One region of the Clostridium sp. BJN0013 genome, then DNA from elsewhere that is predicted to be linked to it. Evidence: riboswitches for the same ligand, from Rfam matches in the RefSeq annotation. Region 1 holds a riboswitch; each other region holds the start of a gene.
What was found. Region 1 has a riboswitch for S-adenosylmethionine ahead of metK (methionine adenosyltransferase). Riboswitches for the same ligand answer to the same signal wherever they lie in the genome.

Region 1 (3,218 bases):
AATGTAATAGAAGAACTTAAAATGTATAAAAAGCAAGGATTTAAATATATGAATTTTGAAGATGATAATTTTACTGCAGATAAAGCTAGGGCTAAAGAAATATTAAAAAAGATGATTTCAAATAATTTGGTATTTAAAGAGACGTTCTTTTTTGGAAGAACAGATATGGCAAATGATGAAGAATTGCTTCAATTGCTTCATGATGCTCATTTAAATAGAGTACTTATAGGAATAGAATCTTTGAACCAGAAATCTTTAGATGATATAAATAAAAAACAAAAAATTTCTGATATTGAGAAATGTGGTGAGGTTCTTGTAAAATATAAAATAAAAATTATAGCAAGTTTAGTACTTGGATTAGATGGCGACAGCAAGGACGATATGGAAAAAGGTGAGAAATTTTGCGAAAAAATAAATGCTTATCAATTTCAACCTGCTATTTTAACTCCTTTTCCCAAAACTCCTATTTATGAACAGTACAAAAATGAACATCGTATACTGAATAATGATTGGCAATATTTTGATATGATGGTAGTAAATTTTAAGCCTAAAAATATGTCGCCTTATGATTTACAAAGTGAGTTTTTTAAATTAACAAAAATGTTTTATACTTTTAAATCCTCTTTCATAATGTTTAAAATTTTTGGATTTGCAGCAGGAATTAGAAGATTAGGATTATGGTTTGCAGTTAAGTTTTCAAATATATTTTTTAAAATAAAATCTTGTATAAAAGATGGAAATATATATAATAAATTAAAAGAAATTTCTAATGGCATGAATAGTTTTAGTGGGTAATAATTAAAAAAAGTGTAAATACAAGGCTATATGCGAACTGGGAAGACAATGCCATTACATCATCTTTTATAAATTTTATATTGACAAAATATTTTAAAGGCCTTATAGTGTATATAAATCAAAAATGAGTTAATTAAATATAGATTTCTTATCAAGAGAGACGGAGGGACTGGCCCTATGATGTCCGGCAACCAGAAAATTTATATTTCATGGTGCTAATTCCAGCAGGTATTTAGTTTGGAACCTGATAGATAAGAGACTAGAGGATATAAACTTCCTGAAGTTTCTTTACAGGAAGTTTTTTATTTTAATTTAATACAAGATAATGAAAAATATATGGAATTGGCTCGCTATTTAATTATAAAGCATGAATTGGAGGTAGTAAAAATGAGTAGATTATTTACATCAGAATCTGTTACGGAGGGACATCCAGATAAAATTTGTGATCAAATATCGGATTCCATATTAGATGCCATTATTGAAAAAGATGAGAATGGAAGAGTTGCTTGTGAAACGGTTGTGAATACAGGAATTGTAATTTTAGTGGGTGAGATATCAACTAAGGCTCATATAGATATACCTAAGATAGTGAGAAAGACTATAAGTGATATTGGATATAATAATTCAAGATTTGGATTTGATGCATCTAACTGTGCTGTAATAACATCCATAGATGAGCAATCCTCAGATATTGCACTTGGAGTGGATGATTCTTTGGAATCTAGAAATGGTGAAAAAGATAGTATTGAGGCAATTGGAGCAGGAGATCAGGGAATAGTATTTGGATTTGCAACTAATGAAACACCGGAATATCTACCCCTTCCAATAGTATTGGCTCACAAGCTTGCAAAGCAGCTTGCGGAGGTAAGGAAAAATAATATAATTCCGTATTTGGGTCCGGATGGCAAAACCCAAGTTACAGTAGAATATGAAAGGGATAAGCCTATTAGAATAGATACTGTACTCATATCTTCTCAACATGAGGATAATATAAGTCATGATAAAATTGAAGAAGATATAATAGATAAGGTCATTAAAGTAGCAATACCAAAATGGTTAATAGATTCCCATACAAAGTATCTGGTTAATCCTACTGGACGATTTGTAAAAGGGGGGCCAGAAGCGGATTCAGGTCTTACGGGAAGAAAAATAATAGTTGATAGTTATGGAGGATATGGGAGACACGGAGGCGGAGCATTTTCAGGGAAAGATCCAACTAAGGTAGACAGGTCAGGAGCTTATGCTGCAAGGTGGGTGGCAAAAAATTTGGTGGCAGCGGGCATAGCAGATAAAATTGAAGTAGAAATAGCCTATGCCATAAGTGTTGCTAAACCTGTATCTATAAGTGTAGATACTTTTGGCACAGGTAAAGTAATAGATGATGATCAAATAGTAGAAATTATAAATGAAGTATTTGATTTAAGGCCGGCAGCTATTATAAGGGATCTTAATTTAAGAAGACCTATATATAAAAATACTGCTGTATATGGACATTTCGGCAGAACTGACATAGATGCCCCTTGGGAAAGGCTTGATAAAGTTAATGAAATAAAAAGTGTATATAAAAATTATAAAAAATTGGTCAGCAGTCTTTAATTATATTAGTATATCAAATAAATCATTATACCTTGCATAATACTGCTTGAACAGCAGTATTATGCAGCAAAATATTGGAGGGGAAAATATAAGATGATTGATAAGAACAATGTTGATTTTATAACAAAATGCATTCATGTAGGAAATGGAATTGACAAGGAAACAGGAGCTATCAGACGTCCTATAACTATGGCAAATTGTTATAGACTGCCGGAGGATGCATCTTCTATAAATTGGAGTGATGTAGATCAGCTACTTTATACAAGGAATACTTCTGCTAACCAGATATACCTTCAGGAAAAGTTAGCTTCCCTTGAGGAGGGAGAAGATTGTGTGGTACTTGCAAGTGGTGTTTCTGCATTGGCTGGTGTATTTTTTGCCTTTTTAAATAAGGAGTCACATGTAATTTGTTCCAATGTCTCCTATATAGCAGTTTATAGATTATTAAATGAATATTTACCAGATAAGTATGGAATAGAAGCAAGTCTTGTAGACACTTCTAATTTAGAAGAGATAAAAAGAGCAATACGACCAAATACAAAGCTTATCCATATTGAAACTCCAGGAAACCCTACTACTAAAATAAGTGATATTGAAGAAATATCTAAAATTGCAAAATCCATTGGAGCTTTATTAAGTGTTGATAGCACCTTTGCATCTCCATTTTTACAAAAACCTCTGCAGCTTGGGGCTGATCTTGTCATACACAGCTTGACAAAGTATATAAATGGACATGGAGATGCCATGGGAGGAGCAGTAATTGGTAAAAAAGAACTTATAGATAAAATAAAACGTGAAGCTATGGTTAATCTGGGAGGAACTATAAG
Region 2 (3,218 bases), 1.7 Mb from region 1:
ACATGATTATATAGTTTATATTCAATTTTTAAATTATCCAATATATAAAATAATTTTTGTACATTGTCTGAAAACATTGATTGTAACACCTCTATGGTAATTATCATGATTTATTAAATTTTAAAACAATTGTTTATGGAAATCAAGATAAATCTTTTTCAAAAAGATGGAAGTATTAGCTGATTTCCGTGTTCGGATAAATGCATTCACAACATAAAAAATTGTTTTGGTGTATAAATTATTCATAATAAAGGAGTATTTATCACATACTTGATAATATTGATAAATTATAAATATGATTTAAAGAATAAATTTTAGGTCAAAATAATTTGGAGGATATATTATGACATATAAGTATAAAAATTTAAAAAAGGATTTAATCTTAATATTTATAATGGGTAGCATTTATATGATTTTAGAAGGCTTATGGCGTGGATGGACACATATATCTATGCTGATAGTGGGAGGTATAGCGGCTTTCTTTATTGGAAAATTAAATGAAAGCAATGCTTTTTCTAATCGTAAGATGTGGAAACAGTGTTTGATAGGCACCCTTATAATTTTAGTGTTGGAATTTGCAGCAGGGATTATTTTAAATATATGGCTTCAGCTTGAAATATGGGATTATTCTAATATTTGGGGAAATATTTTGGGACAGATATGTATTTTCTATGCTATAATATGGTTTTTATTAGTTCCATTTAACATATATGTTGATGATTATTTAAGGTATAAGTTTTTTGGAGAAAAAAAACCAGAAGGGCTTATAAAGAATTATAAAAACTTGTTTTTTTTAAAATAATAAAATCTGTAACTATTTATGAAGACGTCGTATATAATATATAGAAAGCAATTTAAACTTAATGAGAATATAAAGTATGTTTTATACTTGTGATAAACTTTTAGATAAAAGGCCCTGATTTAAATCGGGGCTTTTATTTGAACAAATACTGTGAGTTTTTACAAATTTAGTATTGACATAGTAAAGCATAATTAATATAATATTAATTACATAATGATTGTTATAAATATTTAAAAAATTAATTTAAGTTAATACAGTTACTCTTATCAAGAGTGGTGGAGGGATAGGTCCTGTGAAACCCGACAACCGACATTTTATGTATCGGTGTTAATTCCTACAGAGTATATTTAATACTCTGAGAGATAAGAAAAGTAGAAATTTTATTGAATTATTTTTGTTAATAGAGGCTATTTTTCTTATTGAAGAATAAGGCCTTTTTTATTTTGAGAACTCTAAATATAATCAAGTGATTCTAAGGTTCAGATGGAGTTTGCTTATAAGGATGACTCTCTCCATCTGAACCTTAGAAGAACTTATCCAGGCGCGTAGCAGTGCTTATCCCCTACTTTGATAGAAGATGGGCGTGTTAGCAATGGTAGCGATCGGATAAAATATTAAAAAATGGTTGACTAGGAAACTGGAGGCTATGTTTTTCTTACTGAAAAATATAGCCTTTTCTATTTTTAGAGTTTCTATATGTATTATATAGTTAATCTTTAACATATTTAATTTAAGAGTGTTAAATACATTAGAGCAGGAAAGAAGATATGTTAAGTTTCAGACGAGATACTTTAAAAATTTAGATATGATAAGTATTTTAGATAAGGAGATGGTATTAATGGGATATAATATTGCAGTTGCTTCAACAGATGGAGTCAACATTGATAAACATTTCGGAGCTTCAAATTCTTTTTTTATAATAAAAGTAAATGATGATGAAACCTATGAGAATTTAGGAGAAAGATTAGTTGAGAAGAATCAAAAGAGTAATGGAAATTGTAGTTCATATTTATCTAAACATTCTTGTGGTAACATTAATCCCAAGATTCAAAGAAAAATAGAAACTATTTCTGATTGCAGATGTTTATTATGTAGTAGATGCGGACCTGGTTCAGAAAAGCAATTAGGGAAAAATAACATTTCTGTATTTGGTATTAATATGAAACTTGATGAGACCTTAAAAACAATAATAAGATATTACAAGAGAAGTGATGAACATAAATCATTAAAAGGTGTAAAAAGGCAGAAAATGAATTCTTTTTAAGAAAGAAGGTATTAAATAGGGAGTGATTACATGGACAGAGTTTCTACAAAGTTAACTGAATTGGTGGGAAATACACCATTGTTACAGTTGACTGATTATAACAGAGAAAAAAAAATAAGGGGTAATTTAATTGCAAAACTAGAATATTTTAATCCTCTAAGTTCAGTTAAAGATCGTATTGCTCTAGCTATGATAGAAGATGCTGAAGAAAAGGGATTAATAAATAAAGATACTGTAATTATTGAACCTACAAGTGGTAATACAGGAATTGGCCTAGCGTTTGTAGCTGCTGCAAAAGGATATCATATTATCATAACCATGCCTGAAAGTATGAGTGATGAACGTAAAAAGCTATTGAAAGCATTAAATGTTGAACTAATACTAACACCCGCAAAAGATGGAATGAAGGGCGCAATAAGAAGGGCAGAAGAACTTTCTTTTCAAATTGAAAATTCATTTCAACCTCAGCAATTTTTTAATGAAGTGAATCCTAAAATACACAAAGAAACAACAGCAGTTGAAATTTGGAATGATTTAGAGGGAGAGATTGCAGCTTTTGTTGCTGGAATTGGGACAGGAGGGACAATTACAGGGGTTAGTGAAGGATTAAAAGAAAAAAATCCTAATATAAAGATAATTGCAGTAGAGCCATATGATTCGCCAGTTTTATCTGGAGGAGTACCTGGTCCCCACAAACTGCAAGGGATAGGGGCAAATTTTGTGCCAGAATTAGTTAAATTTGAAAATATTGATGAAATATACAAGGTTAGAAATGAAGAAGCAATTGAAACTGCACAAGATTTGGCTAGGACAGAAGGGTTATTAGTAGGTTTTTCGTCAGGTGCAGCAGCTTTTGCTGCCACACAAATTGCAAAACGTCTAGAATTTAAAGGAAAAAATGTGGTAGTTCTATTGCCTGATACAGGAGAGAGATATCTGTCTACAGATCTCTTTGATAGAATAGATAAAATACAATTTTAAATTATAAAATATTAGTCAGCCGGATGGCAGATTGGAGGAAAGATGAGCAAGTTTGTTGACAGACCACGATACTCATGTGCACTAGGAGGTGCACTGTCTACATTAAGAGCTATTTCTAGAGCAATACCCATTATACATGCAGCTTCAGGTTGTGGCTATAATTTACACAAT
Region 3 (3,218 bases), 230 kb from region 1:
TGGCTTGGAAATAATAAATTGGTAAAGGATAAGACCTATAAACTTAAAATTGAAACTCAGGAGGTAAAATTCAATATAATATCTGTAAACAAAATAATTGATGCATCTACATTAAATAGCAGTGAAAATCTAAATTTTCTAAAGAAAAATGATGTAGCAGAAGTTACTATAAAAACGGAAGAACCTATATGTTTTGATGAATTCAGTCAGTTTCAATCTACAGGAAGATTTGTTATAGTAGATGGCTACGATATAAGCGGTGGAGGAATTATTTCAAATATAGAAGATTCGTTGAAAAGGGAAATAAAAGATGTAAAAAGTAAAAATATATCCATAAGAAAAAGACTTGTATCAAGAAAAGATAGAGAGTTGAAACTGGGCCAGAAAGGAAGAGTTATTTGGCTTACAGGGCTGCCTGGATGTGGAAAAAATGAAATAGCAGTTAAACTTGAGAAAAAACTTGTGGATTTAGGGAAAAAAGTATACTATCTTGATTCTTCCCATCTAAGGTTTGGACTCAGCTCCGATCTTACATTTAATTCAGAAGATGCCCATGAACAGACTAGAAGAATTGCAGAAGTGGCTAATTTATTTGCAGATAGCGGCACCATAACCATAGTTACATCTGTAAGCAGATTTAAAGGGGATAGAGAATATGCAAAAAATATAATTGGAGCGGAGAATTATGTAGAAATATTCATAGATGCGCCTAAAGAAGTATATAAAAAGAGAAATCCAACTGTTTTTAGTGAAGATAGTGATAATATATTTAAGTATGAAAGGGCTGATTATCCAGTTATAATGCTCTATATAGATAATCCAGAATTTAATTCGGATGTAAAAGTTAAAGATATTATAAAAACACTTGGCTATTGATAAAATATAGTATTAAAAATCAATTTTGAATCCTGTAAAGTTGTTGACAAATTATAGTCATAATGTATATAATTTATTGTAATAAAAAATGAATACATATTATATACGCTCTTATCACGAGAGGTGGAGGGACTGGCCCTATGAAACCCGGCAACAGCTAGACATTCTAGAAATGTGCTAAATCCTGAAGGAAATTTCCTTAGAGATGAGAGGATGCTATATTTTTGGCCTCTTCTTAATTATTAAGAAGAGGTTTTTGTATTTCAATTTTGTTTTTAGGAGGTTTTAAATATGAAAGGTAAAAGGATAGGCCTTATATTTGGAGTAAGTTCGGTATTTTTAACACTATTAGTTTTTATTGTTTCTAGTATTATTGGAGGAAAGGGTATTATATTAAATAATATTGTATGGGTCTTATTAATTGTAATTTTAGTTACGGCTGTTCTTATAATATTAAATTTCACTCTTAAATCCTTGGAAGATATTAGCGGGTCTATAGAAGAGATATCCCGGGGAGATTTAACAAAAAAAATAAAAATATATGATAAAAGTATTTTTAGTGATCTGTGTTCAAGTATAAATATATTGATTCTAAGTATACGGGGATTTATAAATGAAACCAATATAATGACTGATAAAGTTGTAAATTACTGCGAAGATTTAAGCTCAAATGCATTATTGGTAGAGAGATCAGGTGAAGAAACCAGTTCTGCTATAAATAATATATCCCAGGATATGATAGAACAGATGAATGATGCAATTAAAACGGAAACACTTATTAAAGAATTTGTGGAAGGACATAAATCCATATCACAAAATGGAGAATTGGTTGCAAATAATGCTCATTCTATGATGGAAGTAGTAAAACACAGTAGTGAAACTTATGAAGAATTAATTGAAAAGATGAACCAGTCTTCAGATTTAAATATAGACTTAGTATCAAAAGTAAAAAATTTATATGAAAAAGCTTTTAAAATTCAAAATATAGCAGATGCAGTAAATGATATAAGTAAAAATACTAATTTGCTTTCCTTAAATGCTTCTATAGAAGCTGCAAAGGCAAAAGAAAGTGGTTCAGGTTTTGCAGTAGTGGCAAATGAAATAAGAAAACTGGCTGCTATATCCTCCAATCAGGCCAAAGAAATTCAGTATATAATAGATGAGATTAAATCAGAAATAACGGACATATCTGCTAACATGGATAATGAAGCTAAAATATTTAGTGAAACCATAACATTTTCCAATGCTACAAAAGAAAATTTAGATAATATATATATAGAAAGTAAAAAATCTATAGATTCCATAGAAGATATAAATAAAGTTATAAATATACAAAATAAAAAAGTAATTGATACAAGAGATCTTATGAGAAAGGTATGTGAAATATCAGAAAATACTTCTGAAGCTACCCAGCAAGTAGCGTCAGCTTCCCAAGAACAGTTATCTGCTATGAAAAATGCCTTTGATTCTATATCGAATTTGTCAGATATGAATAAAAACTTAAAAGAGGGCATATCCTCTTTTGCTAAAGATTATAATGTAGATGAGGAAGTGTATAAGAATATAGAAACAGGATTAGAGGTACTTAGGCAGATAGCACAAATTGAAGGTTTAAGTACCATGGATTATAATATTTGTACTGAAATATTAACAAAAAATATAAATAAATACCCTTATTTTGAATTATTTGGATTGGTACAGAGGGATGGGCTTAGAAAAGCTATAACATTGGATTATAGTGAGGAAGAGATATATACTAGTTTTTCCCACAGACCCTATTTTAAAGAATCAATAAAAGGAAAGGAATATCAATCTGAGCCCTATATATCTGTAGATACCAATAATTATTGTATAGCTCTTTCAGTTCCAGTTAGAAATAAAGAAAGTGAAATTACAGGAGTATTAATGGGAGATTTGATATTAGGATAATCAAGTAATTCTAAGATTCAGGTGGAAAAAACTTCCCCTGAATATAGAATCACTTATTTAGGAATATAGCAAAAATTTGCAGTTAATTAAAATATTTATGGACTATTTTTTCTGCGGTACGTGTTGCCAGAGCCTGTGTTGTAAGAGTAGGATTAGCTCCTCCTAAGCTGTTATATAGTACACTGTTGTCTGCAATAAATAGTCTTTTTACCTGTTTTGCTTCGCAATTTGTATCAGTAACATATCCCATACGCATAGTGCTCTGCATATGAACCAATAGGCCAGAGGTACAGTCTGTACGTATGATTTTACTAGCTCCTGCTTTTTTTAGTATATCCGCTGCAATTGCTGCAAGTTTATCTCTTTTTTGCATATCATTTTTGGAGGGAATATATTTAATTACAGGTACAAAA
Region 4 (3,218 bases), 1.5 Mb from region 1:
GAAATGGGTGAATCTCCAATCGAAATAAGAGAATTAATTGGAGTAGGATCTTATAGAACTTATTATACACTATGCAATGTATACTTTGATCTTAGAGATTATGATAAGGCTTTATATTATTGTGATAAAACATTAAAAGTAAATCCTAAATATATTAAAGCATTTTCTAAATTTCCCCAAATAATGGGCATTAAAAAATTTTCTATAGGTGAAATGAAATCCAAGCTTGACAGCTATCTTGACGTAAATACAGATGAAGAGGTGTATTTGTTTTTATCGGATGTATTTTACAGCCAAAATAGATTTGGTATATCCTATGATTATGCTGAAAAAGCGGAGAAAGTGTGTAAAGATAATTATTATACATCTAAAATATACTATTATAAAGGAGTTTGTTTATTTTATCAGAAAAAGTTTAATGAGGCTTATGAATCATTTCAGAAGATTACAGAATATGATTTTATCGATAAAGCTTTTTATTATAGTATGCTTTGCATTACATTTGGAAATAATATTTCAACTAAAAATCTATTAGTTGATAATTCCAAAGGTATTCATAACGATAGAAAGTATTTAGTATATATGAAATTTGAGGATTTACTTGAAGAAAAGAAGTGTACACCTCTGGCTGAAGATAAAGAATCTTCCACAGAATTTTCAGAAGCTATATTTAATTTGTTGGCTATATTATTAAAAATAAATTATTTTGATGAATTTGAGAAAGGACTTCAGCTGTTAAATTTAATTGAAGATGACAATGTACTTTTGTATCTTGCAAAATTGTATTATAAAAATGGATATATGAATCTGGCTTATGATGAATTTTTAAGAACTATAAAAATATATGATAAAATTGATGTGGAAGGACTCGAAATGATGAAACAATCATTGCAATTTAAGTTGAAGCTGTGAAATTCCTCCGTCATCTTTTAGCTGGGATATGTACAATGTAACCATTGACATTATGGGATTAAATTGATATAATTAAATCCGTAAATTGAATATGAATCTTGAACTTATCAAGAGAGGTGGAGGGAACAGGCCCATTGAAGCCCGGCAACCAATACGTTGTATAATGGTGCCAAGTCCTGCAGCGAAGGCTGAAAGATGAGAGAAATGTTATGGATGTTAAATCTGAGGTTTTCCTCAGATTTTTTAGTGCTGTATAATTTTATCCCAACGCTGGAATTAGCTAATACTCCCATCCTTTTCAAAGTGGGAGATAAGTACTGCTATGCGTCTGGATAAGTTATTCTAAGGTTCAGATGGAGAAAAGCATTTTTCTATAGCAAACTCCAATTGAACCTCTGAATTACTTGATTTATGGAGGGAAGGTGAATATTATTGATAAATATTAATAATGTTGGTAAGAGTTTTGATAATAAAGTTGTAATTAAAAATATAAACCTTAATATAAAAAAAGGTGAAATATTTGGAATAGTAGGACAGAGCGGAGCGGGGAAATCTACACTGCTCAGATGTTTAAATGGCCTTGAAACCTATGATACTGGAAGTATAAAGATAATGGACAAAGAGGTAAAAGATTTAAAAGGAAAAGAAATAAGAGTTTTTAGGAAAAATTTAGGTATGATATTTCAAAATTTCAATTTACTAAATAGGAAAAGTGTATATGATAATATATCACTTCCTCTGGAGGTATGGGGATATGATAAAAAGAAAATAAAAGCTAGAGTAGGGGAATTATTAAAATTAGTAGCACTTGAGGATAAGGCCGAGAGCATGCCAAGGCAATTAAGTGGAGGGCAAAAACAAAGAGTGGCTATTGCAAGAGCACTTGCTTTAAATCCCAGTATATTACTCTGCGATGAAGCTACTTCAGCCTTAGATCCTAATACTACCAAATCTATACTTGAACTCTTAAAGAAAATAAATAAGGAATTTGAACTAACCATAGTAGTAGTAACACATCAAATGGAAGTGATAAAAGAAATATGTAACAAGGTGGCAATTATTGACAGCGGGGAGATAAAGGTAGAAGGAGATGTGGAAGAAGTATTCCTAAGGCCAGGCGAATATTTGAAAAAATTGTTGGGAAGTGAAAATTTATTGCCGGAAAAAGGAATGAACATAAGAATATTTTTCCCAAAGGAAATAAGTCAGGATAATTTAATAACTTCTATGGCTATAGATTTAAATATAAAATTTTCCATAGTATGGGGAAAACTTGAGAGATTTCGAGATAATGTACTGGGAAGCCTAGTGATAAATATAAACCAAGAAGATAAGGAACAAATATGTAATTATCTTTCTTCAAAAAATGTAACATGGGAGGTGGAATAGTATGAGTTTTAGTGAAATATTTAAGCAGGTACTATTTCCTGCTGTAGGAGAAACATTTTATATGGTAATAGTTTCTACAGTATTTGCCGTAATTATAGGGTTTATACCTGCAGTTTTATTAATAATAACGCAGCCAGGGGGGCTTAGACCTAATAAAGCAGTTTATAAAGTTTTAGATGTAGTGGTAAATTTGCTTAGATCCTTTCCATTTATAATACTTATGATAGCCATCTTTCCTTTTACAAAGTTTATAGTGGGAAAAGCTATAGGTACTACAGCAGCGATAGTTCCACTTACTATAGCTGCAGCACCTTTTGCAGCAAGGGTAATTGAATCCTCTTTTAAAGAAGTGGATCCTGGAGTAATAGAGGCATCTAAATCTTTTGGGGCAAGTAATACTCAGATAATATTTAAAGTTATGCTAAAAGAAGCTCTTCCATCTATAGTACTTGGAATAACACTTACAGTTATAAGTGTAGTAGGATATTCTGCTATGGCAGGTACAGTAGGGGGAGGTGGACTTGGAAATGTAGCGGTAAATTACGGATACTACAGATTCCAGACTGACATAATGGTATATACAGTAATAATACTTGTAATAATTGTCCAACTGCTTCAAACTATTGGAGATATAATATATAAAAAACTTAATAGATAAAAATATATAAGGCGTGAGTAAATTAAACTATAGTTTTACTCATGCCTTAATTTTTAAAAATTAATTGAACTTATGTAATCAAATTCATACTAATATACAAATACCATTTTACCAACTCTTAAAGCAATGGGTTTTGACCAGAGCCAGGTATTTGTTGTACTATCATCAAAGTAATATAATGCACCATTTGTTGGATCGGAACCATAGAGTGCTTCATAAGCAGCATTTTTTGAATCTTCGGAAGCGGACTTGTTTATCC

Region 2: another riboswitch for S-adenosylmethionine. It lies ahead of AB3K27_RS18910 (NifB/NifX family molybdenum-iron cluster-binding protein); the one in region 1 lies ahead of metK (methionine adenosyltransferase).
Region 3: another riboswitch for S-adenosylmethionine. It lies ahead of AB3K27_RS09270 (methyl-accepting chemotaxis protein); the one in region 1 lies ahead of metK (methionine adenosyltransferase).
Region 4: another riboswitch for S-adenosylmethionine. It lies ahead of AB3K27_RS17960 (methionine ABC transporter ATP-binding protein); the one in region 1 lies ahead of metK (methionine adenosyltransferase).

Annotation. Positions count from the first base shown of each region.
Region 1 covers NZ_CP162495.1:1,994,187-1,997,404, forward strand. Annotated here, with positions in the region: gene AB3K27_RS10275 (radical SAM protein) at 1-795, shown strand, start outside; SAM riboswitch class I at 941-1,053, shown strand; gene metK (methionine adenosyltransferase) at 1,183-2,391, shown strand; gene AB3K27_RS10285 (PLP-dependent aspartate aminotransferase family protein) at 2,485-3,218, shown strand, end outside.
Region 2 covers NZ_CP162495.1:3,659,655-3,662,872, reverse strand. Annotated here, with positions in the region: gene AB3K27_RS18920 (prolyl-tRNA synthetase associated domain-containing protein) at 1-77, opposite strand, end outside; gene AB3K27_RS18915 (hypothetical protein) at 344-802, shown strand; SAM riboswitch class I at 1,063-1,171, shown strand; gene AB3K27_RS18910 (NifB/NifX family molybdenum-iron cluster-binding protein) at 1,641-2,066, shown strand; gene cysK (cysteine synthase A) at 2,097-3,047, shown strand; gene AB3K27_RS18900 (nitrogenase component 1) at 3,090-3,218, shown strand, end outside.
Region 3 covers NZ_CP162495.1:1,766,869-1,770,086, forward strand. Annotated here, with positions in the region: gene AB3K27_RS09265 (GTP-binding protein) at 1-876, shown strand, start outside; SAM riboswitch class I at 985-1,088, shown strand; gene AB3K27_RS09270 (methyl-accepting chemotaxis protein) at 1,168-2,805, shown strand; gene AB3K27_RS09275 (GMC family oxidoreductase N-terminal domain-containing protein) at 2,888-3,218, opposite strand, start outside.
Region 4 covers NZ_CP162495.1:3,462,626-3,465,843, reverse strand. Annotated here, with positions in the region: gene AB3K27_RS17965 (glycosyltransferase) at 1-912, shown strand, start outside; SAM riboswitch class I at 1,014-1,114, shown strand; gene AB3K27_RS17960 (methionine ABC transporter ATP-binding protein) at 1,345-2,301, shown strand; gene AB3K27_RS17955 (methionine ABC transporter permease) at 2,303-2,959, shown strand; gene AB3K27_RS17950 (cell wall hydrolase) at 3,049-3,218, opposite strand, start outside.